DNA from 3 places in the Shewanella sp. 10N.286.52.B9 genome. Region 1 is predicted to be linked to each of the others. Evidence: predicted binding sites of a transcription regulator. Region 1 holds the regulator's gene; each other region holds the start of a gene.

Region 1 (7,984 bases):
TTCAATACCCATAAAGTATTCATAACCTTTATCGGTTAAGCTTTTTTTGGAGGTGGCGTTCGCTTGGTTATTGGTATTAACCTGTTTAGGCTTCATTTTTATAACTTGTTTTTTACTGTCTTTGTTTGGCAAGCTGACTAGGTCATTTTGTCGAGACATATTATTGAAGTTATAGTTAAAAACGCCGTTTCCTTGAATGAACTCAACACTCGATTTATCTTGAGACTGGTATGATGCCAAAATGCCATGTTGCCCTAATGGCACCTCATGAAATAATTCTCGGCCTGTACCGATTTTTACCCCATCAATAAACCAATCAGCAGCGACATTACTCACTAAGGTGATCATGGCTGATTTTAACCCTAGCTTTTCATTAATGAGCGAATCAATTTTACTGTTATAAGAAGGCTTGAAAGCCATCTTGATCTTGTAGTTTAAATTACCACTCATGTTCATGCTGGCATCAATAACATCGTATGAAAGCAACACGCTACGATCATTTAAGAATGGATCCGTTTTAATGGTATTAGTGACAATGTAATTTTCAGAATCTTTAAGACAGTCGTTTATTGATTGGAATTTAGAACATAACGTCGAACCGTCTAAATCAACAGATTGGACTGTATCTGGTTTTGATACATCAGCGATTAGACGTTTGGTAATATCACTTTTTAAGGCGGCTAACTGCTCATCTTTATCGGTACGTTTAGTATTAATGGCATCGTACTCGGCCATAATAGTCTTGTACTCTCTACGAAGTGATTTGCCGTCAATATCATATTTGGTTTCTAACTGGTCAATTTTAAGCACCAGTTTTTCGATATCTTGGTAATAAGCATTAATGTTTGAGCGCGATAAAATTTTAGCCGGTAGTTTTGAGATAACGTGATCATACTCAGTTTTCTTACTCTTTATTTCAACACTGAGAGCATGATAATCAGATTCTTTTTTCTTATGAGTCGATAACTTGTCATTGGCAGAAATAAGTAAGCTGTCAATGTTGTATTTTTGCTCAATTTCTTCAAGTGCTTTAGTTTCACTGCTGGTAATAATTTCTAAACCAAATGAGCTGCTTGCATAAAAGCATAAAAACATAAATGTTATTCGACTATATCTCACTGATTTCTCCGTTTTTTCTTAATTTTTTTGGTGTATAGCAATTGCGCCATAACAAATGGTCAACAGTAAAACAATCCGTCAATAATTTTATATTACTGAAGTTGGTATGTCTTTACAAATAGATTGTTGTTTTTGAGTATTTTTTACAACATCGCCACAGCTCACGAAAATTAATTCATCTAGGCCATTTTTATACACTAAGGGATAAGTTGTAAATGATTTTTAAGCTGTTGTTAATTAGTAAAAATAGTCCATATGAATGATGAGTTTGGCAAGGGGCGGATAAACATGAACATAACGGCGCCGCTGCAATATGGTTTGGCGAGTTGTTAATATTTCAATTGTTTTTGGATATGAATTAATGGTGTCATTTTTATGACATTAATCAACAAAACTGCAGCTTTAACCTGTTTAGTGAATTTTTTAGTCATGAGATATAAAAATGCTCCTTTAGACTATTTACTTAAATATGGGTAAATAGTCATAAGGAGCATTTATTAACTTGCATCACCATTGATAGATATCGGCAGTGACGCGATTGTTATTTTGCAATACGTTTGTATTTCAAGCGGTGCGGCTCAATGGCTTCTGCACCTAAGTTTTCTTTCAGCCAAGTGGTATATTCACTGTAGTTACCTTCATAGAAGTTCACTTGGCCTTCATCACGGTAATCAAGAATATGGGTAGCGATTCTGTCTAGGAACCAACGGTCATGGGAAATAACCATGGCACAACCTGGGAACTCTAATAAAGCTTCCTCTAGTGCTCGCAGCGTTTCAACATCCAAGTCATTGGTTGGTTCATCGAGTAATAATACGTTGCCGCCAGCTTGCAATAATTTAGCAAGATGGACACGGTTACGCTCACCGCCTGATAAAGTGCCAATGATTTTTTGTTGATCTCCGCCGCGGAAATTAAAGCGGCCTACGTATGCACGACTCGGGATCTCAGTATTGTTGATACGCATGATATCTTGACCGTCTGAAATCTCTTGCCAAACTGTGTTCTTATCATTCATTGAATCTCGGAACTGTTCAACAGAGGCTATTTGCACTGATTCGCCGACTTCAATGCTGCCGCTATCCGGTTGCTCTGCACCTGAAATCATCTTGAATAGTGTCGATTTACCTGCACCGTTGGCGCCGATGATACCGACAATCGCGCCTTTTGGAACAGCGAAAGTTAAGTCATCAATCAATACTCGGTCACCATATGATTTGGTCAGGTTATTTACTTCAATAACCTTATCACCTAAACGTGGCCCAGGTGGAATAAATAACTCATTGGTTTCATTACGCTTTTGGTAGTCATTGGTGTTCAATTCTTCAAAGCGAGCCATACGGGCTTTGCCTTTAGATTGACGACCTTTAGCACCTTGACGTACCCATTCTAATTCTTTTTGAATGGTTTTTTGGCGGGCGCTTTCAGTGGCAGACTCTTGTTGCAGGCGGGCATCTTTTTGCTCAAGCCATGATGAATAGTTGCCTTCCCACGGTATACCTTCACCGCGGTCTAGCTCTAAAATCCAACCTGCGGCATTATCCAAGAAATATCTATCATGGGTAATCGCTACAACGGTGCCAGTGTAATCTTGTAAGAAGCGCTCAAGCCAAGCTACTGATTCAGCATCCAAGTGGTTGGTAGGTTCATCAAGGAGCAACATGTCAGGTTTTTCAAGTAACAAACGACAAATGGCCACACGGCGACGTTCACCACCAGAAAGCACTGCGATTTTTTCATCCCAATCCGGCAAGCGCAGTGCATTAGCGGCGCGCTCTAATACCATATCAAGGTTATGGGCATCTTGAGATTGAATAATGGCTTCAAGTTGACCTTGCTCTTTTGCAAGCGCATCAAAGTCAGCATCAGGTTCTGCGTAAAGTGCATACACTTCATCAAGACGGGTTAGTGCATTTTTAGCTTCACTGACTGCTTCTTCGATCGCTTCACGTACGGTTTGCGATTCATCCAGCTTTGGTTCTTGCGGTAGGTAGCCGATTTTTAAATCTTGCATCGGGCGAGCTTCACCTTCGATTTCGGTATCTAAACCGGCCATGATACGAAGTAGCGTTGATTTACCTGAGCCGTTTAAACCCAGTACACCAATCTTGGCGCCAGGGAAAAAACTAAGGGAAATATCTTTAAGGATTTGTTTTTTAGGTGGAACAATTTTGCCCACTCTAAGCATGCTGTATACAAACTGAGCCATTTTTATATCTCTTTGACTGGGGGATCGAACTAGGAATAGCACTAATTCTACTCGAATCGAGCAACAACTTAAAACCGATCTTTTTGCCGTTAGCTGTTTACGGTTTTTTTGAAGGAGACTTATGTTGCTGTAGTGGTCACTAAGCAGGGTTTCTGTCAGCTAATAAAGATGATTTTGTGAAATATTAAGCGGAGTGCTTATTGAGCCGTGACAGTCTAATTAATTTGTTGTTAACTCAAGATTATTTCATTGAATCCGCATTTTGCGGGTTAAAAAGTGATATTCGTGACTATTTTCACTGTTCGCGTTGTTATTTTTGTTGATTCATTTTTTAGAAAAGAGTTTTCTTAAAATTGTCACAAGGTTATGAAACTAAGCGTTAATTTGGATTTTTCTATGAAATACAATTGCCGAGCAACTCCATACAAGAAAATACAACTAACACAAGTGCAGTTCATGAGGAATTGCAACTAATTTCATGTTTCAAATGCTGGGATTGTGATCAATTGCGCTGTATCATACCGCGCAACCCTACTATAAGAATTAACAGCTGGAGTGAGTAATGCTGAAAAAAGCTATGAATATCGCAGATTATGATCCACAACTATTTGCAGCAATTGAAGATGAGACTCGTCGCCAAGAAGAGCACATTGAATTAATCGCATCAGAAAACTATACCAGCCCTCGTGTACTTGAAGCGCAAGGCTCACAGCTAACAAATAAGTATGCTGAAGGTTACCCAGGTAAGCGTTACTACGGTGGTTGTGAACATGTGGATATTGCTGAAGAATTAGCTATTTCTCGTGCTAAAGAATTATTTGGCGCGACATACGCAAACGTTCAGCCTCACTCTGGTTCTCAAGCAAACTCAGCAGTTTTCATGGCGCTTTTAGAAGGCGGTGATACTGTTTTAGGTATGAGCCTTGCTCACGGCGGTCACTTAACTCATGGTTCTCACGTTAGCTTTTCAGGCAAGTTATACAATGCGGTACAGTACGGCATTGATGAAGTAACAGGTAAAATTGACTACGCAGAAGTTGAGCGTTTAGCCGTTGAGCATAAACCCAAAATGATCATTGCTGGTTTTTCTGCTTACTCTGGGATCATAGATTGGGGCAAATTCCGCGAAATCGCTGATAAAGTAGGTGCTTACTTATTTGTCGATATGGCGCACGTTGCCGGTCTTGTCGCTGCAGGTATCTATCCGAATCCGCTACCTCATGCACACGTTGTGACAACCACTACCCATAAAACCCTAGCGGGCCCTCGTGGTGGTTTGATTTTATCTGCCATTAACGATGAAGCTATCTATAAAAAACTAAACTCTGCAGTATTCCCAGGTGGCCAAGGTGGCCCATTAATGCACGTTATTGCAGCCAAAGCGGTAGCATTTAAAGAAGCATTAGACCCTGAATTTACCACTTATCAAGAGCAAGTGGTTGCTAATGCGAAAGTGATGGCGAAAACCTTCATTGAGCGTGGCTACAATGTCGTTTCTGGTGGCACCGATAACCACTTATTCTTACTTGATTTAATCAACAAGGATATCACTGGTAAAGACGCAGATGCTGCGCTAGGTCATGCAAATATCACAGTTAACAAAAACTCAGTACCAAATGATCCACGTTCACCGTTTGTGACATCTGGTTTACGTATTGGCTCTCCTGCTATTACCCGCCGCGGTTTCACTGAAACTGAATCGGTAGAGTTAACTAACTGGATGTGTGATGTGTTAGATGACATCACTAACGAAGCTACTATTGAGCGCGTTAAAAACCAAGTGCTTGAATTATGCGCTAAGTTCCCAGTTTACGGTTAATGTCAACCGAGATTGATTAACATAAACAATGATCTATTTAACTAACGCGGATAATCTTTTCGATAAGGTTAACCTTGTAAAGTAAATAGGATAAACTTCAATGGTCGTAAGTACTCAGTGCTTACGGCCATTTTGTTTTTTATTTCAGGAGCGGATATGCATTGCCCATTTTGTAGCGCGACAGATACGAAAGTTATTGATTCAAGACTCGTGGCTGAAGGCCATCAAGTGCGCCGTCGCCGGGAATGTACTGAGTGTCATGAACGCTTCACCACTTTTGAAGGCGCCGAATTAGTCATGCCGCGGGTGATCAAGCAAGATGGCACTCGCCAACCATTTGATGAAGATAAGCTGCGTGGCGGCATGCTTCGGGCTGTTGAAAAACGCCCAGTTTCAATCGATCAAATTGAGCAAGCGTTAAGTAAGATTAAGTCCACTCTTAGAGCAACAGGTGAGCGTGAAATTGATTCGGCCATGATTGGTAATTTGATGATGGATCAATTGATGATCCTAGATAAAGTTGCCTATATCCGTTTTGCTTCAGTTTATCGCGCCTTTGAAGATGTTTCCCAATTCGGTGAAGCCATCGCCAAGCTGCAAAAATAATCTAGCTTATTTTTATTGCCGTCTTTAATTAATTGCAGTCTTACATTTGTTGGTATTGGCACTTTGTATTCTTGCCAATGATTAACCTTATTTAGCAGTTCTGAATTTTAATGACTGCTTTTTAGTTTCTAGAAGGTCTTTATGTCTCAGTGGTCAAAATGTGATATTGAAATGATGAGCCTTGCTATTTCATTAGCTGAAAAAGGCCGTTATACCACACGTCCAAATCCTAATGTGGGTTGTGTGATTGTCGCCAATGGCGAGATCATTGGTCAAGGTTACCATATTAAAGCGGGTGGCCCCCACGCCGAAATTCACGCCTTAAAAGATGTCGAAAATCGACAATTACAACAGCTACTCCCTCAAGCTACAGCCTATGTCACCCTTGAACCCTGCAGTCATTATGGCAAAACCCCGCCATGTGCTAAGGCATTAATTGCAGCCAAAGTGAAGCGAGTGGTGATTGCGCAAATGGATGCGAATCCGCAAGTGGCGGGTAATGGCGTTAGCATGCTTGAAGCGGCAGGTATTAAAGTTGATGTGGGTTTGCTAACAGCTGCGGCAAGCCAACTTAATATCGGCTTTATGAAACGCATGACTACGGGATTACCTGAAATCACCATTAAGCTGGCAGCCAGTTTGGATGGTAAAACCGCGCTATCGAATGGGGTATCAAAGTGGATAACCGGCCCCGAAGCCAGAGCCGATGTGCAAAAGCTGCGCGCCCGTCATTGCGCGCTAGTGACTGGCGTTGAAACTGTGTTAGCTGACGACCCCTCTTTGAATGTGCGCTACGAGCAATTGGCTAGTGTACAAAACAGCCTTGCTGAGTCTGACCTTCAACAGCCTTTAAGAGTGGTGCTTGATAGTAAAGCAAGGCTGACTGCCGACTATAAAATGTTTACTATTGAAACGCCGATTTTGCTGGTGTCTTGTGTCGACTATCCAGCAGAAGTAAAACAAGATTTTAAGTCCCATGTTAGCTTTATCACAATAGTGGCTAATAACGATGGACGAGTTGATTTGCATGCTTTATTTACACACTTAGGCCAGCATTGTAACTCAGTATTAGTCGAGGCTGGTGCCAGCGTTGCTGGTAGTGTTATTCAAAGTAAATTAGCTGATACACTTTATTTGTACCAAGCAATGAAAATATTAGGCAGTCATGGACGCAATTTGATGCAATTAGACGACTATCAAACTATGGATCAGATTCCTGATGTACAATTAACGGATTGTCGCAGAATTGGTACAGACCAACGACTGATTTTAAAGCTTAATTCGCCAGCGAATTAACTAATGCAATTTTGTCTATCGGTCGATGCTAAGCGTGGCCCAAAAGATAACAAGTGAGTAAATATGTTTACTGGGATTATTGAAGCACTAGGTACATTAAGAAAAGTTGAGCGTAAAGGCGATGATATTCGTTTGACTGTAGCCAGTGGCAAGCTCGACTTAACCGATGTAAAACTGGGTGACAGTATTGCCACTAATGGGGTGTGTTTAACCGTAGTACAATGTTTAGCAGATGGTTATGTTGCAGATATTTCTGCTGAAACCGTTGCCTTAACCGGATTTGCTAAATATAACGTCGGTCAAAAAGTAAACCTTGAAAAAGCGGTGACCCCAACGACCCGATTAGGCGGTCATATGGTTAGCGGTCATGTGGATGGTATTGCCACAGTGGAGCAGCGCCTTGTGCGTGGCCAAGCCATTGAGTTTTGGCTGGCAGCTCCCGCTGAGTTATCTCGTTATATTGCTCATAAAGGTTCGATCACCATTGATGGCGTTAGCTTAACGGTAAATGAAGTTGATCAGCACAGATTCAGATTAACCATAGTGCCTCACACTGCAGCTGAAACCACCTTATTAGCTTTACAAGCGGGTCATAGCGTCAACATCGAAGTTGACCTTATTGCACGTTATCTTGAACGCTTAATGAAAGTAGAACAAAAGCCAGCCACTGAAAGTGGTGTCACAATGGAATTGTTGGCAAGTGCTGGATTTATGCGATAACTGATTATTACTGGTAAATATTATTACCGGAGCATATTTACTCTATATCGCTGATATAGACAAAACAATATAAAGGTCTTAGCAATGGCATTACATAGTATAGAAGAGATCATCGAAGACATTCGTCAAGGTAAGATGGTTATCTTGATGGACGATGAAGACAGAGAGAACGAAGGTGATCTTATCATGGCGGCCGATAAGGTGACGCCAGAGGC
Region 2 (7,984 bases), on a different contig from region 1:
GTGTAACGCATTGAGAATGGTTGTGCCATACGAACAATCGTATCGTACACGGCCGTGTCACCATGTGGGTGATATTTACCAATTACGTCACCAACAACACGAGCTGATTTTTTATAAGGCTTATTGAAGTCGTTTTTCAACTCGTTCATGGCAAATAACACACGACGGTGAACAGGTTTTAACCCATCACGAACGTCAGGTAATGCACGACCTACGATTACACTCATTGCATAATCTAAATATGAATTCTTTAGTTCGTCTTCGATGTTAATTGGCGAAATTGATGATGCCAGATCAGTCATAAACTGCTCGTTCCCCTAAAATTAGCGCACAATAATTATTCCATTTTATTGTGTAGCTCAAAAACGTGATTTGGCATTCTAACACAGATATTTAAAGAGGCTAGACCCTAGAACAAGGAAATATTAACGCGAGGACAAAAGCTGTCAAAAAATCTTTAAATTCAACTATCTCTATTACATTATTTGCGTATTTCATTTTGATAAATTGCCCCATAAAATACTGATGTCGTTTTTATGGGCAGACATTGAGCAATATTCCGTCAACCAAAGTGAAATCTTGCTTCATCTCACTATGTTTATTCAATCCAATGGTTATAATACCTGCAATAAATACTAATAATTAATGGGTTCTCGACATGTCTAACCAAGAACAAACCACGCCGCAAAATGTAGATCATCAAGAAATAGAAAAATTTGCCCAAATGGCCCAGTCTTGGTGGGATCCTAATGGCAGTTTCAAGCCTTTGCATCAACTTAACCCATTACGCCTTAATTATATCGATCAAACCAGTGGTGGTATTTTTGGTAAGCAAGTATTAGATATCGGTTGTGGTGGTGGTATTTTGTCAGAAAGCATGGCTAAAATTGGTGCCAATGTAACAGGTTTAGACATGGGTGAAGCGCAAATTGAAGTGGCTAAACTGCATGCATTAGAAACTGGCATCGATATCCAATATCAAACCATGACCGCAGAAGAACATGCACAGCAACATCAAGGCTATTATGATGTGGTCACATGCATGGAGATGTTAGAGCACGTCCCTGACCCATTATCAGTGATTAAAGCATGCTGCGATATGATTAAACCTAACGGTTATGTGTTCTTTTCAACCATTAACCGTAACCTGATGTCATATATTCAAGCAATTGTTGGCGCTGAATATGTTTTAAAGATGCTGCCAGTTGGCACGCATGACCACAGTAAGTTCATTAAACCGTCTGAGTTAATCAATTTGGTTGACCAAACAGAGCTTCATTGCCGTGATGCTCTTGGGATAAGCTTTAATCCTTTAACGGGTGTATATAAGTACACGAATAAAGTTGACGTTAATTATATGATCGCCACCCAAAAAGCTGATTAGTATCACATCGTCATCTTTAATAGCCAGCCATAAATAGTAGAACAATATTAAAGTAGTAATACTGCAGTGAATCAGTGACATTACTACTTTAATCCTTCACTTAATTCATAATCGGATTAAGTAATCGCTAATAACTTCAGCACGCTTAGGATAACTATGAACAAGATTAAAGGTGTACTCTTTGATTTAGACGGTACATTAGCTGATACAGCCCCAGATCTTGTCCATGCATTAAATTTAAGTTTGCAAGAGCGCGGTATCGCTAGTAAAAGTATTGATAACTTACGCTATGCTGCCTCCCATGGTAGTTTGGCGCTTGTAAAAGCCGGTATACCTGAGCTTTCCCATGAGTTACAAATCGAAGTTCAGCAAGCTTTGTTAGTGCATTACCAACGGGTCAATGGTGAAAAAGCATCATTATTTAGCGGTTTTGATGATTTTCTGTTGTTATTAGAGCAACGTGACATCCCTTATGGTGTTGTTACTAATAAACAAGCCCGTTTTACTCGGCCATTGGTTAAGGCCTTAAACATCGAGCACAAACTCACTGCGATTATCAGTGGTGACTCCACCCAGCACTCCAAACCACATACCGCGCCAATGTTACTTGCTGCCCAGCAAATTAATTGCCTGCCACAGGACATCCTATATATAGGTGATGCTGAAAGGGATTTAATTGCCGCCCGTAATGCTGGGATGAAAGGCGCTATCGCATTATGGGGTTATTTGTCAGAGCAAGATAAACCCAATGAATGGCCGAGTGATTTTCAGTTCAGCAAGGTTGCCGACTTACATCAGGCTTTCCTTAACAAATCTTAAATATAAATAGCAAATAATTTTGTTAACAAAACAATCGATCGCCGAATATTGTAGCGATCGAGCTCACGTTTTTTTTCGGCTAAATATTAATCTTAACCAACAAAATATCGTGTATTTTGACCTAGCAGGTTAGCCTTCACTAACATTGGCCACTATACATAAGATATCCACAACTTATTCACTAAATTGCTGCTTGCAAATCGCCCCAAACCTCACTATCTTGTATGTAAGTTTTAATTAAACACCATATCTTGTGTGTGACATCAGAACAAGACACAAGGCTTTTTCTGCTTTGGGTCTTCAAATAACACTCGTATTTCTTGGATATATTACGTTGTTAGTGCTTATGGATGATCAACTTACAAGGGACCGTATTGTGATTTAATGGCGATCGTAAACGAGACGATTAAAAAAGATCCAAAATTTAAATCACGCAAACTATTTTACAATCAAGGCTTTTTTAATGAACAGCAATATGACAGTCACAAAACGCAGTGGCGAACGCGAAACAATCGATTTAGACAAAATTCATCGCGTTATCGAGTGGGCAGCTAAAGGATTGAAAAACGTTTCAGTCTCAGAAGTTGAATTACGTTCTCATCTACAATTCTTTGACGGTATTCCAACTGAAGCAATCCACGAAACCATTATTAAAGCAGCAGCAGACTTAATCTCACCAGAAGCGCCTGATTATCAATTCCTCGCTGCAAGACTTGCTGTTTTTCATTTACGTAAAAAAGCTTTTGGCCAATTTGAGCCACCGAAGTTAGTTGATCAAGTCACTCGCTTGGTTGAACTTGGCAAATACGATAAGCATATTTTAGAAGATTACACGTCAGAAGAATTAACCATTTTAGATGGTTATATTGACCACTGGCGCGATATGAACTTTTCTTATGCTGCAGTTAAACAGCTTGAAGGCAAATACCTAGTTCAAAACCGGGTCACTAACGAAATTTATGAAAGTGCTCAGTTCCTGTATATTTTAGTGGCAGCTTGTTTATTTGCGCGTTACCCAAAAGACACCCGTTTAGATTACATCAAACGTTTTTATGACGCGGCTTCAACATTTAAGATTTCTTTACCAACCCCAATTATGGCAGGTGTACGTACTCCGACACGTCAATTTAGCTCATGTGTATTAATTGAATGTGACGACAGCCTTGACTCTATCAATGCGACCGCATCTTCAATTGTAAAATACGTTAGTCAACGCGCAGGTATTGGGATCAATGCCGGTCGTATCCGTGCATTAGGTAGCCCTATTCGCGGTGGTGAAGCATTCCATACCGGTTGCTTACCATTTTACAAATACTTTCAAACAGCGGTTAAATCGTGCTCTCAAGGCGGCGTACGTGGTGGTGCAGCTACCCTATTCTACCCGTTATGGCATTTAGAAGTTGAATCGTTACTGGTACTTAAAAATAACCGTGGTGTTGAAGACAACCGTGTTCGCCATCTTGATTACGGTGTACAGCTAAACAAATTGATGTACCAACGTTTAATCAAAGGTCAAAACATCAGCCTATTCAGCCCATCTGATGTGCCAGGTTTATACGACGCTTTCTTCGCTGATCAAGACGAATTTGAACGTCTATACCTTCAGTATGAAGCTGACTTAAGCATTCGTCGTAAAGAGATTAAAGCAGTTGAATTATTTTCATTGATGATGCAAGAGCGTGCATCAACAGGCCGAATCTACATTCAAAATGTTGATCACAGCAATACTCACAGCCCATTTGATCCGCAAGTTGCGCCAATTAAGCAATCAAACCTTTGTTTAGAAATCGCCTTGCCAACTAAACCGTTGAAGAATATTGATGATCCAAATGGTGAGATTGCCCTTTGTACATTATCAGCATTAAACCTTGGTGCTATCAAAGATTTATCAGAGCTAGAACCATTAGCTGACTTAGCAGTACGTGCATTAGATAACTTGCTTGATTATCAAGATTACCCAATCATTTCAGCGCAACTTGGTTCTATGAATCGTCGTACTCTAGGCATAGGTGTGATTAACTTCGCTAATTACCTTGCTAAGAATGGCATGAAATATTCTGATGGCTCAGGTAATAACTTGACCCATAAAACCTTTGAAGCAATTCAATTTTACTTATTGAAAGCATCAAACAATTTAGCAAAAGAGCAAGGCGCATGTCCTTTGTTCAATGAAACAACGTACGCTCAAGGTATTTTACCCATTGATACCTATAAACGTGACTTGGATAAAATTTGTGACGAGCCATTACACATGGATTGGGAAGGTTTACGTGCCGATATTAAACAGCACGGCCTGCGTAACTCCACTCTTTCGGCATTAATGCCGTCTGAAACATCATCGCAAATTTCTAATGCAACCAATGGCATTGAACCACCACGTGGCCTGATCAGTGTTAAAGCCAGTAAAGATGGTCAATTAAAGCAAGTTGTACCTGACTTTGATGAACTTAAAGATAAGTATGAATTACTTTGGAATATGCCAAATAATGAGGGTTACTTACAGTTAGTCGGTTTGATGCAGAAGTTTGTGGACCAAGCAATCTCATCAAATACCAATTACGACCCGACACGATTTGATAATCAAAAAGTGCCTATGCAAACCTTACTGAAAGATTTGCTCACCGCTTATAAGCTTGGGGTTAAGACCCTTTACTATCACAACACCCGTGATGGTGCATCGGATCAGTTTGATGACATCACAGTCGTTGAAAAAGAAGACGATGGTTGTGCAAGCGGCGCTTGTAAGATTTAATCACTAATTAGCATATCAACGCGGGGAGTTTTCCCCGCTTTTTTGGGATATAAAAATGGCTTACTCTACTTTCTGTCAAACTCCGAACAACCCAATGTATGAACCTATGTTCATGGGACAACCCGTTAACGTTGCACGTTACGATCAACAAAAATATGAAGTGTTCGAAAAATTAATTGAAAAACAATTATCCTTTTTCTGGCGTCCGGAAGAAGTAGATGTAAGTAAAGATAAAATCGACTATCAAAGTTTACCTGAGCATGAAAAGCATATTTTTATCTCAAACCTCAAATACCAAACCTTACTTGATTCAATTCAAGGCCGCTCACCAAACGTAGCATTATTGCCATTAGTGTCGTTACCTGAGCTTGAAACTTGGATTGAAACTTGGTCTTTCTCTGAAACTATTCACTCTCGTTCATATACCCATATTATTCGTAATATTGTTAATGATCCTTCAGTAGTTTTTGATGACATCGTCGTCAACCAAGAAATCTTAAAACGGGCCGGTGATATCGCTCAATATTATGATGACTTGATTGAATTAACCCAAGTGATGAATCTACACGGACAAGGCACGCACCTCATCAACGGTAAAGAAATTACCGTTAATAGCCGTATTCTTAAAAAATCATTGTATTTATGCATGATGTCAGTCAACGCATTAGAAGCAATTCGTTTTTATGTTAGCTTTGCATGTTCATTTGCTTTTGCTGAACGTAACTTAATGGAAGGCAATGCAAAAATTATTCGTTTGATTGCCCGTGATGAAGCATTACACCTTAATAGTACTCAGCATATTTTAAATATTATGCAAGGTGGAAAAGACGATCCTGAAATGGGTGAAATTGCGGCTGAATGTGAGCAAGAAGCCTATGACATCTTTTATAAAGCTGCAGAACAAGAAAAGCAGTGGGCACAGTACTTATTTAAAGACGGTTCAATGATTGGCTTAAATGAACAGATTTTATGTCAGTACGTTGAATATATTACTAACCAGCGCATGAAAGCGGTTAATTTAAAACAGCCTTATGCTGAGCAAACTAATCCACTTCCTTGGATGAAAAACTGGCTTGAAAGTGATGCGGTACAAGTTGCCCCACAAGAAGTAGAAGTCTCTTCTTACTTAGTAGGACAAATTGATTCAGCTGTTGATAGCGATGAGTTTTTAGATTTTGACCTATAATAGACATTTAAAAAAAGCCCCCATTGTGAGCTTAAATGGGGAACCTGTGTTGCTGTTTAATCAACAGCAACACACGCTTTTAGAAGTATTAGAAATAAAAAAAGTCAACGTCTTCTCTGAATGTCGACGTGGTTTTTGTGGTGCCTGTAAAACCAAAATCATTAGTGGTAAGGTGAGCTATATCACTGAGCCACTTGTTGAGTTAGAAGCTGATGAATGCCTGCCATGTTGCTGCGTACCCGATAGCAATATTGATTTAGATCTCACCACAGATGAACCCAGTAATATTTACGTTCAACAACGCAGACATCTATTAGTGACTGAGTAATATCACTAATTAACGCTAAGTCATGACCTGACTTTTAGTAATAGCATCTTTGATAGACATAAAAATTGAATTATATTCTTTCTTTTTTAGCTGCGATGAACATTTTTTCCACCTCACCAAACATCCAGTTCATTATGTGTCCCGCACCTTTATCCCGTCGCTTCACTAATCCCATTTCAATGGTGAGTGAATCCGATATGTGATAACAGCTTAACTCAATTATCTCGCCTGTATACCAATCTGAATGGGCAATATGCTCCGGTACTAAGGCCCAACCTAAACCACGGGCAACGAGAGAAGTAATATAATAATAGCTGTCCACGTGCCAACAATTAGCTGAGATAGGTTTACCTGTGGTTTCTAAGTCACAAATAACAAATTGTTTATACATGTTTAACTGTGAAATATTTGGCACTGGTATTGACGCTAACGGATGTTTCGGTGCAACAATTAGAGATTGATGAAAACTATCAATGGTAAAGAACTCTAAACTGTCACTCAGTTGTTCACCCAAGAACAAAATACCTAAATCAGCCTTTCCTATTTCAACCCACTGTGCAATATCGTCTCGGGTTCCATTTAAGATAGTCAGTTTTAATAATGGAAATTGGTGAGCGGTTTTATCAAAAAAATCTTCGAAAATAGAGATAGGTACAGCTTCGTCAATAGCGATTGTTAGCGACAATTCATCATCAGTCATTACCGACATAGCTCTAGCGTTTAAACGCTCACATTGTGCTATAACGGCATTGGCTTCAATATACATTTGTTCGCCCTGCTCTGTCAGCACAGGTAAACGCCCAGATCTATCAAATAATTTAAAACCTAAATCAATTTCCAAGTTAGCTATAGCACTGCTTATCCTTGACTGCGCTTTTCCTAAAGAACGGGCAGCAGCAGAAAATGAACCTAAATTCACGGCAGTAACAAATGCTTGTAATTGCTCTATAGACCAATTCATATTCATACTCTTAATTGAATCATTAACAATCTATCCGTTTAGCGGATAGTAACCAACTTTAGTCTATCTTATATGGTGCGATAATGATGCTTCATTCTCAACAAGCCTTAAAAAATGTCGTTAATCATATCTCAAAAAGTTAACCCTAATAATGTGAAGCAACATTATTGGAAATATGCCATTCCATCGATTAGCGCAATGCTAGTCAGTGGCTTATATCAAATCATCGACGGTATCTTCGTTGGCCATTACATTGGTTTCGAGGGGCTTGCTGGGATCAACCTCGCTTGGCCAATTATCAGCGGTATTATTGGTGTTGGCATGATGATAGGCATGGGTGCAGGCAGCTTATTATCGATCAGCCGTGGCGAGAATAACCCTATAAAATCAAAACGCATTTTAAATAATGCCATCGCCCTGCTCATTGGCTTTAGCATAATGGCTGCGCTGTTCATTCAATTTTTTGCTAAAGACTTATTGTTATTACAAAAAGCTGAAGGTGAGAACTTATCTATGGCAATGGCCTATATAGACGTTTTTGTTTATGGCGCATT
Region 3 (7,984 bases), on a different contig from region 1:
AGCCTGACAAGGTTGAACAACAAAAAGCGCTGCAATAGCTATTACAGCGCTTTTATATAATGGAAATTGATTTGCTTTAAAACCAGTAAACCAACTCAGTAACATGATTTAATCTACGCTATTTCGTCAACTGTTATTTATTGTCATCAATAAAATGGTGTTCTGTCATCATATGACCTAACTCGGTTGATTTGGTTTTTAAATATGCTTCATTGTAACGGTTTTTGCCCACTTGCAATGGAACTCTTTCGCTCACTTCAATGCCAACTGCCTGCATGGCCTTCACTTTACGTGGATTATTGGTCATTAACTTCACTTTGCTAACACCAATTTGAGCTAACATAGGTTCAATCATATCGTACTTACGCATATCAGCTTCAAAACCTAAACGTTCGTTAGCTTCAACAGTATTGGCACCTTGATCTTGCAGTTCGTAGGCTCGGATTTTATTCAGTAAACCAATGCCACGGCCTTCTTGTCTTAAATAAAGAATAAAACCTTGGCCTAATTCAGCAATATTTTGCATTGCAGTTTGCAGCTGAAAACCACAATCACAACGCAAACTAAACAAGGCATCACCGGTTAAACATTCAGAGTGAATACGACCTAACATTGGCTCATTAGCATTTAGCTCACCAAACGTTAGCGCAACATGTTCTTTACCGGTTTCGGTATCTTCAAAACCATGCATTGCAAATACGCCCCAAGGCGTAGGTAACTTAGAAGTGGCGATATATTTAATCGACATTGACCAACCTTTCAGACAACGCTCAATTTATGAGTCTCATCATCCATGCAACTGACTTACGTCATAACTAATAGGGATAAACTGGATTAGAATTTTGCTGGGGCAAAACCAGTTACTGCTTTAATATTCATTTCGCGGCCAAGCGCAGTCATTGGATGTACAACAACTAATCCTTTAACTGATTTTTTTAATTTACCCATGTCTGCTTGTTCCGCTTTGGTCAGCACACGACTAAATTTTAGTTCTTTTACATCTTTACCGGCTTTGTTTAATTGACGTGATTGCTGATTTTTCAAACTTGCAATACGTTTTGTTACTGTCGCGATCTCTTTTTTAAACTGCATGATAACCGCTTTATCTTCACGGGCTTGTGCAGCAGCAAGTTTACGGCGAAACTTTTCTGCTTTATCGTTTAATGCTTGCAGTTCTTCTTTTAAATTCATTGTGTTACCTTAAATTTCAACATTGTGCCACTGACACAATAACATGCTCAAACACAGCACTTGTATCAATCCAACACGTTTACGGAGGCGAAGTATAACAGTTCGTTAGACGAAACACATTATCCACAGCAGCTTATGGTTAATCTATTTGAACTAAATCATGAATAATTTGATTACTGCTACCACGCCACTTCAAACTGGGATCCGCTAAATCTTGCTCGAACTTGCCATCCACTAACACATCTACATAGTCTAATACTTGCAGTTGTTTGAGGGACATTTGATCGAGCTTGTAGCCACTCCATAGCCAAATGTCTTTATCTGGGCATTGTTGTTTTACCCGTTTAACCAAAGACAAAATGCTGTCGAGATTAGCTGGGAATAATGGGTCGCCACCAGAAAGTGATAAACCACGGCGCTTGATACGAGTATCATTTAAATCAGCAATAATTTGATCTTCCATCATTTGGCTAAATTCATGGCCTGAACGAGGATCCCAAGTAGACTGATTATAACAACCACGGCATTGATGCTCACAACCTGAAACAAACAAGGTCGCGCGAGTACCTGGGCCGTTGATCACATCGATAGGAAAATACTGATGGTAATTCATAATCACTTCTCTTACTGCTCATTGTCGCGTAAATACTCACGCTGTAAACCTATTGGCATCACTAAGGCCAAACCAAAACAAGGCGCTTAAAGCGCCTTGTTGGGTTAATCACGGAATTAGCTTTGCTAACTTCATGAATTTGCTATTTATAAATGCTTAACGCGGCGTTTAACTTCTTCTTGCTTACCATAGTTAAATGGTCTTGCATCAGGGCTGCCTAGATAACCACATACACGACGGGTTACCGACACACGGCTTGGCTCATGGTTGCCACATTTAGGGCACACAAAACCTTTACTGGTACAGTTAAACTCACCAACGTAACCACAGTCATAACATTCATCGATTGGGGTATTGGTACCGTAATAAGGCACTCTGGTGTAACTGTAATCCCAGACGTTTTCTAATGCTTCAATATTGTGCTGCATGTTCGGGAACTCACCGTAACAAATAAAGCCACCATTGGTGATTTCTGGGTACGGTAATTCAAACTCAATTTTATCGTATGGATTGACTTTCTTTTCGACGTCTAAATGGAAACTGTTAGTGTAGTAACCTTTATCAGTAACCCCTGCAACCACACCAAACTCTTTGGCATCTAGCTGGCAAAAACGACTACATAAGTTTTCACTTGGGGTGCTGTATAGGCTAAAGCCATAACCTGTTTCTTGTTTCCACGCTTCAGTCGCGCGCTTCATCACTGAGATAATTTCAATGGCTTTAGTGCGTAACAGCTCGCTATCAAACACGTGCTCATTAGTACCATAAAGTGCATTAATGGTTTCATGTAAGCCAATGTAGCCTAATGAGATTGACGCGCGGCCATTTTTAAAGATTTCAGACACATCATCATCTGCATTTAAACGAACACCACAAGCACCTTCCATATATAGGATTGGTGCAACACGCGCTTTTACACCCACTAAGCGGGCAATACGGGTATCGAGTGCTTTACGAGCGAGTGTCATTCTCTGTTCTAATAAGGCAAAGAAAGCGGTTTCGTCGCCCTTGGCTTCAATGGCGATTCTAGGTAAGTTTAAGCTGACAACACCTAAGTTGTTACGCCCTTCATGAATTAACTCACCATTTTCTTCATAAGTTCCTAAGAATGAACGACAACCCATTGGCGTTTTAAATGAACCAGTAACGCGTTCAACTTGTTCATAATTAAGAATATCTGGATACATGCGCATGGTGGCACACTCTAATGCTAACTTCTTCACATCGTAGTTAGCATCAGCAGCTTTATGATTTAGGCCATCACGAATAGCAAAAACCAGTTTTGGGAATACCGCTGTTTTACGGTTTTTACCTAGACCTGCCATACGTACTTTAAGAATCGACTTTTGAATTAAACGCGCTTCCCAGCACGAGCCTAAGCCAAAACCAAAGGTCACAAATGGCGTTTGGCCATTGGCGGTATGAAGGGTATTTACTTCATATTCTAAAGACTGGAATGCGTCGTAACATTCTTTTTCAGTTTGCGCCATGGCAAAGGCTTCAACATCTGCTACGCCCCACTCTTTACCGATAACCAACTGCTTTTGATAGCTCTTTTGAACGAACTCAGCTAATACTTCATCAATGCGGTTAATGGTGGTGCCGCCATAGATATGGCTAGCCACTTGGGCAATAATTTGCGCAGTTACTGCAGTCGCAGTTGAAATTGATTTAGGGGTATCAATTTCAGCATTACCCATTTTAAAGCCATGGGTTAACATGCCTGCTAAATCAATTAGCATGCAGTTAAACATTGGGAAGAATGGTGCATAGTCTAAGTCGTGATAATGCAGTTGACCTGACTCATGTGCAGCAACAATATCTTTTGGCAATAGATGCGACTTGGCATAATGTTTGGCCACGATGCCAGCAAGTAAATCCCGTTGAGTTGGAATAACTTTAGCGTCTTTATTGGCATTTTCATTTAAAATCGACGCGTCGCTTTGTTCAACCAAACCACGAATTTCGCAGTTCAATTTACTTTTGGCTTCACGGCAAATATCACGGTCGTGACGATACTCAATATAATGACGCGCAACCTCTTTATGAGGACCTTCCATTAATAAGTTTTCAACTAAAGCTTGTAAATGATGGATCTCAACTTCTTCATCGTTAGCAACTTGATCTCTAATCACACAAGCGACTGTTGAAGCATAGTCTTCATCAGCACTACCTGTAGCAGTTTCCATTGCTGCAACAATGGCATCCTTGATCCGCGACTCATCAAATAGAGTACGACAACCGTCCCTTTTAATTACTACAGGCATTACTTTTACTCCTTTTATGCACAGGATATAAACACTATATATCCACACATAATTATCAACAAACACAATATATGGTGCATTAGGCAATAATAGGCACTAAAAATCCATGATCTAGATCATGTTTTGATGAAGGGGAACAAAATGAAAAAAATTACTGCCAAGCTCAACACTATTTAGAAAAGTTGAACTTGACCAGGTTATAAAAAGCAGCTACTGAGTGCTGAAACGCCTATAAATAGACTGCTATTTATTACAGATTTAAACTGGTAATTGCAGGCTTATACGAATAGTTATCGCAGATTTATACAAATAGTTACCACAGATTTATACTGGTATATTGATGCTTAAACAGGTCATTTCAACCGTTAAAAATCAGTATGATTAAAGCAAAGCGCTTTAATTGGCGTTAATCATTTGGGCTAATACCAAGGGCTGCATAAATTAAATGCGCAGATTGGCGCACAGATTGACGGCCTGCTTCTATCGCTTCATCAGCACGATGAAACTCCATGGTACCGATATCAGCAAGCTGTGGCACTAAACACACATCCGGTGGATCGCCCATTAATCTGGCGCGTTTATGGCGCTGCTCTAAAATATCCATTGATTGCGACATCACCGCAATCATCCCAGGGTGAGATTTCGTGCTTGTGGAAAACTTTTCTGAAAAACTATTTATATACTCTTTACCTTTACCTAGCAGATCCATAAACGCCGACTCTGGCTCTTTGGCCACTAATTGCTTTTCAATTTCAGTGGGCGCACAGCTGGTCATTTGTTGAGGCAACATATGCATACTATTACGGCGGTGACCATTTAAGTCCACTGCCATCACTACATCAACGTCCATGGTGCGGCACATTGACACTGGCACAGGGTTTACCACTGCGCCATCCACTAACCAGCGATCATGCAATTGTACTGGGGGTAAAAAGCCCGGCATTGAACACGAGGCTCTTACCGCATGACGTAAATCGCCTTCTTTGAACCAAATTTCTTGGCCAGAATATAAATCGGTCGCCACTGCCGCAAACGGCTTTTGCAATTGCTCTATTTTTAGATCGCCTATTCGACCAGCTAAAACATCAAATACTTTTTCACCACTGATTAAGCCACCTTTGCGCCAGCTTAAATCCATTAAGCCTAAAACATCCCAACTAGAAAACCCACTCACCCACTCATGTAACTCTTCTAAATGATCATTAGCATAAGCTGCGCCCACCAGAGCCCCAACAGAGCAGCCAGCAATCTTTTCAGGGTGGATCCCCATGGCGGCCAGCTCTTTTATCACCCCAATATGAGCCCAGCCCTTAGCCGCGCCACTACCGAGGGCGATCCCAACACGAAGTGATGATTTATTTTCTTTTGAAGCCTTAGACATTTACCAAACCCTTAACCATTTTTGCACACCTAAGTAGCTTATCTTACGCTTAAGCTGTTGGCTATCAAGTCGCTTACACGTTATAATATCTGGCTATCATTTTTTAGGGGATTTACCTTTGTTATTTACCGATTTTTCTTTAGATAAACGCTTACTAGACAGTCTAAAGCATATGGGCATTTCTGAGCCAACAGAAATTCAGCAGCAAGCCCTGCCAATTGCCCTAGCGGGTAAAGATTTAATGGCATCATCTAAAACCGGTTCAGGTAAAACCCTGGCGTTTTTATTACCTGCTTTGCAGCGGGTAATATCGACTAGGGCCCTCTCTAAAAAAGACCCTCGCGTTCTGATTTTATTGCCAACCCGTGAACTTGCTCAGCAAGTCTATGGTCAATTACGTTTACTGGTTGCCAATACCCAATATAAAGCCATTAGTATTTTAGGTGGCGAGAACTTTAACGATCAAGCAAAATCGCTATCTCGTGACCCACACTTTATTGTGGCAACACCTGGGCGTATTGCCGATCATCTTCAACAGCGCCACTTATACCTAAATGGCTTAGAGTTACTGGTACTTGATGAAGCCGATCGCATGTTAGATCTTGGTTTTGCGCCACAACTTAAAGCCATTAATGACGCTGCAGATCATAAGCGCAGACAAACCTTGATGTTTTCAGCGACATTAGATCACGATGACATCAATGATATCGCCGCAACATTATTAAAGACCCCTAGCCATGTGGCTATTGGCGCATCGCATGCAGAGCATAAAGATATTGTTCAGCGCATCTTTTTAGTTGACCACCTTGATCACAAACAAGCCCTGCTGCAGCATATTTTAAAACATGAGCAACACAAGCAAGTGATCATTTTTACTGCAACTCGCTCAGACACTGACAGACTCGCCAAACTATTGTCTGCTGAAGGGCTAGAAACCGCTGCGCTCAGTGGTGACTTAAGTCAGTCAGCACGTAATCAAATTATGGACAAATTCAGCCGTGGCCAACAAAAGATTTTAGTCACCACAGATGTTGCTTCTCGCGGGTTAGACTTATTAAATGTGTCATTAGTAATTAACTTTGACATGCCAAAGTTTGCCGAAGAATATGTTCACCGTATTGGCCGTACTGGCCGCGCAGGCGCTAAAGGCGATGCTATTTCATTAGTAGGCCCGAAAGACTGGGATAGCTTTAAGAAAGTACAGGTGTTCTTACGTAAGAACTTTGACTTCTCAACTATCGCAGGCCTTGAAGCTAAATTTAAAGGCTTAAGAGACAATCCTAAGGCATCAAGCGCCAATGCAAAATCAGCTGATGCCAATACAGGTAATGCCAAGCGTGTCGCTAGCAAGAAGCCAAAAGTGGCGCCTAAACGCGACAAGCGCTTTGCCACCGGTATTGATATTGGTGACGCACCAATGCGCCGTAAAGCAAAACCAGCAAAAATTATCGAAACTGATGATTCAATTGTCAGTGACGAAGAATAACCGTAATTTTGACAGCATGAACATATTTGAGCACAGCTCAACAACATGCCAAATAAACTCGCTCTAAGTAAGGTATAACATGAAGATTTGTGGTGTAGAATTAAAAGGTGGCGAAGCCATCATCAGCTTATTAAATTATGAGAAAGAGTCATTCAACGTACCGGAATGTCGTCAAATCTCGTTCAGCATTTCAAAATCTGTTGAAACAGAATCAATTCGTGAATTTCATTTTGCTTTCCATAAATTAATGGAAGATTACAAAGTTGATGAAATCGTGATTATTGAACGTGAACAAAAAGGCAAGTTCTCCGGCTCTGCTACTAGCTTTAAACTTGAAGCAGCAATTCAAATTACTGAATTACCAGTAGCGATTATTAGCCCAGTGACTATCAAAGAAGAGCTAAAGCGTAATCCGCCACAAGCCGATCTTGATACCCTTGAGCTTAAACGTGTGCAATTACCTGCTTTTGAAGCCGCATACGCTCAGCAAAACCGCCACATGTATGGCAAAATCTAACTCAGTTTGAATTAGATTTTCTTGTGAGTAAGCTGCTTTATGGCCTGTTTGTGGGTAAAAGCAGCTTACTGATAAGCTTAAAGTAAGCAATAAATATCCCTATGAATTCAAGAAAATCCGCCTCATTTTCCACTCCTGTTACATCAAAAAAAGTCAGACCAAGTGCGCCGCCGCAAATGACGGTAAAAGCGGTTAATCAAGCTACAGCGACTAAACTGGCGGCTAAGCAAGCCCTAGCAAGCCTGGTAACCAGTGATGAGGTAAAGGCCAAAAAACAGCAAACAGCCCAGCTTAAATACATTGCCGGTTATTCAGCCCAAACCATCGAACAGGTAAAAGGCTATATTGCCAATGACAGCTTAGCTGCCGTGCTATTAAAGCGTTACCCAAGTGTGCACGATATACGCACTGATAAAGCGCTTTATGACTACACCATGGTGTTTAAACAGCAATTCTTAAAACAGTCTGCGCCGCTTTCTAAAGTGGTTTTTGACGACAAAATCACCCTCAGTCATCAAGCCTTAGGCCT

Evidence for each region. Region 1 encodes NrdR, which represses ribonucleotide reductase genes. Its sites were predicted from a motif close to AAACACNANATNTNGTGTTT; they were not measured.
Region 2: a site for NrdR is predicted at 2,443-2,462, ahead of nrdA (class 1a ribonucleoside-diphosphate reductase subunit alpha). Genes of this name have one in related genera too.
Region 3: a site for NrdR is predicted at 4,132-4,151, ahead of nrdD (anaerobic ribonucleoside-triphosphate reductase). Genes of this name have one in related genera too.

Annotation. Positions count from the first base shown of each region.
Region 1 covers NZ_MCTY01000212.1:27,976-35,959, reverse strand. The annotation lists gene BCU91_RS17635 (hypothetical protein) at 1-1,119, opposite strand, end outside; gene ettA (energy-dependent translational throttle protein EttA) at 1,661-3,328, opposite strand; gene glyA (serine hydroxymethyltransferase) at 3,891-5,147, shown strand; gene nrdR (transcriptional regulator NrdR) at 5,304-5,753, shown strand; gene ribD (bifunctional diaminohydroxyphosphoribosylaminopyrimidine deaminase/5-amino-6-(5-phosphoribosylamino)uracil reductase RibD) at 5,895-7,049, shown strand; gene BCU91_RS17610 (riboflavin synthase) at 7,113-7,769, shown strand; gene ribBA (bifunctional 3,4-dihydroxy-2-butanone-4-phosphate synthase/GTP cyclohydrolase II) at 7,854-7,984, shown strand, end outside.
Region 2 covers NZ_MCTY01000164.1:14,943-22,926, reverse strand. The annotation lists gene gyrA (DNA gyrase subunit A) at 1-302, opposite strand, end outside; gene ubiG (bifunctional 2-polyprenyl-6-hydroxyphenol methylase/3-demethylubiquinol 3-O-methyltransferase UbiG) at 659-1,384, shown strand; gene BCU91_RS09450 (HAD-IA family hydrolase) at 1,535-2,203, shown strand; gene nrdA (class 1a ribonucleoside-diphosphate reductase subunit alpha) at 2,667-4,955, shown strand; gene nrdB (class Ia ribonucleoside-diphosphate reductase subunit beta) at 5,011-6,141, shown strand; gene yfaE (class I ribonucleotide reductase maintenance protein YfaE) at 6,131-6,469, shown strand; gene BCU91_RS09430 (LysR family transcriptional regulator) at 6,540-7,430, opposite strand; gene BCU91_RS09425 (MATE family efflux transporter) at 7,545-7,984, shown strand, end outside.
Region 3 covers NZ_MCTY01000217.1:65,673-73,656, reverse strand. The annotation lists gene BCU91_RS18595 (hypothetical protein) at 1-105, opposite strand, end outside; gene ribA (GTP cyclohydrolase II) at 134-748, opposite strand; gene BCU91_RS18585 (YibL family ribosome-associated protein) at 835-1,191, opposite strand; gene nrdG (anaerobic ribonucleoside-triphosphate reductase-activating protein) at 1,331-1,804, opposite strand; gene nrdD (anaerobic ribonucleoside-triphosphate reductase) at 1,951-4,071, opposite strand; gene rssA (patatin-like phospholipase RssA) at 4,478-5,452, opposite strand; gene BCU91_RS18565 (DEAD/DEAH box helicase) at 5,571-6,938, shown strand; gene BCU91_RS18560 (DUF3010 family protein) at 7,018-7,455, shown strand; gene BCU91_RS18555 (M48 family metallopeptidase) at 7,557-7,984, shown strand, end outside.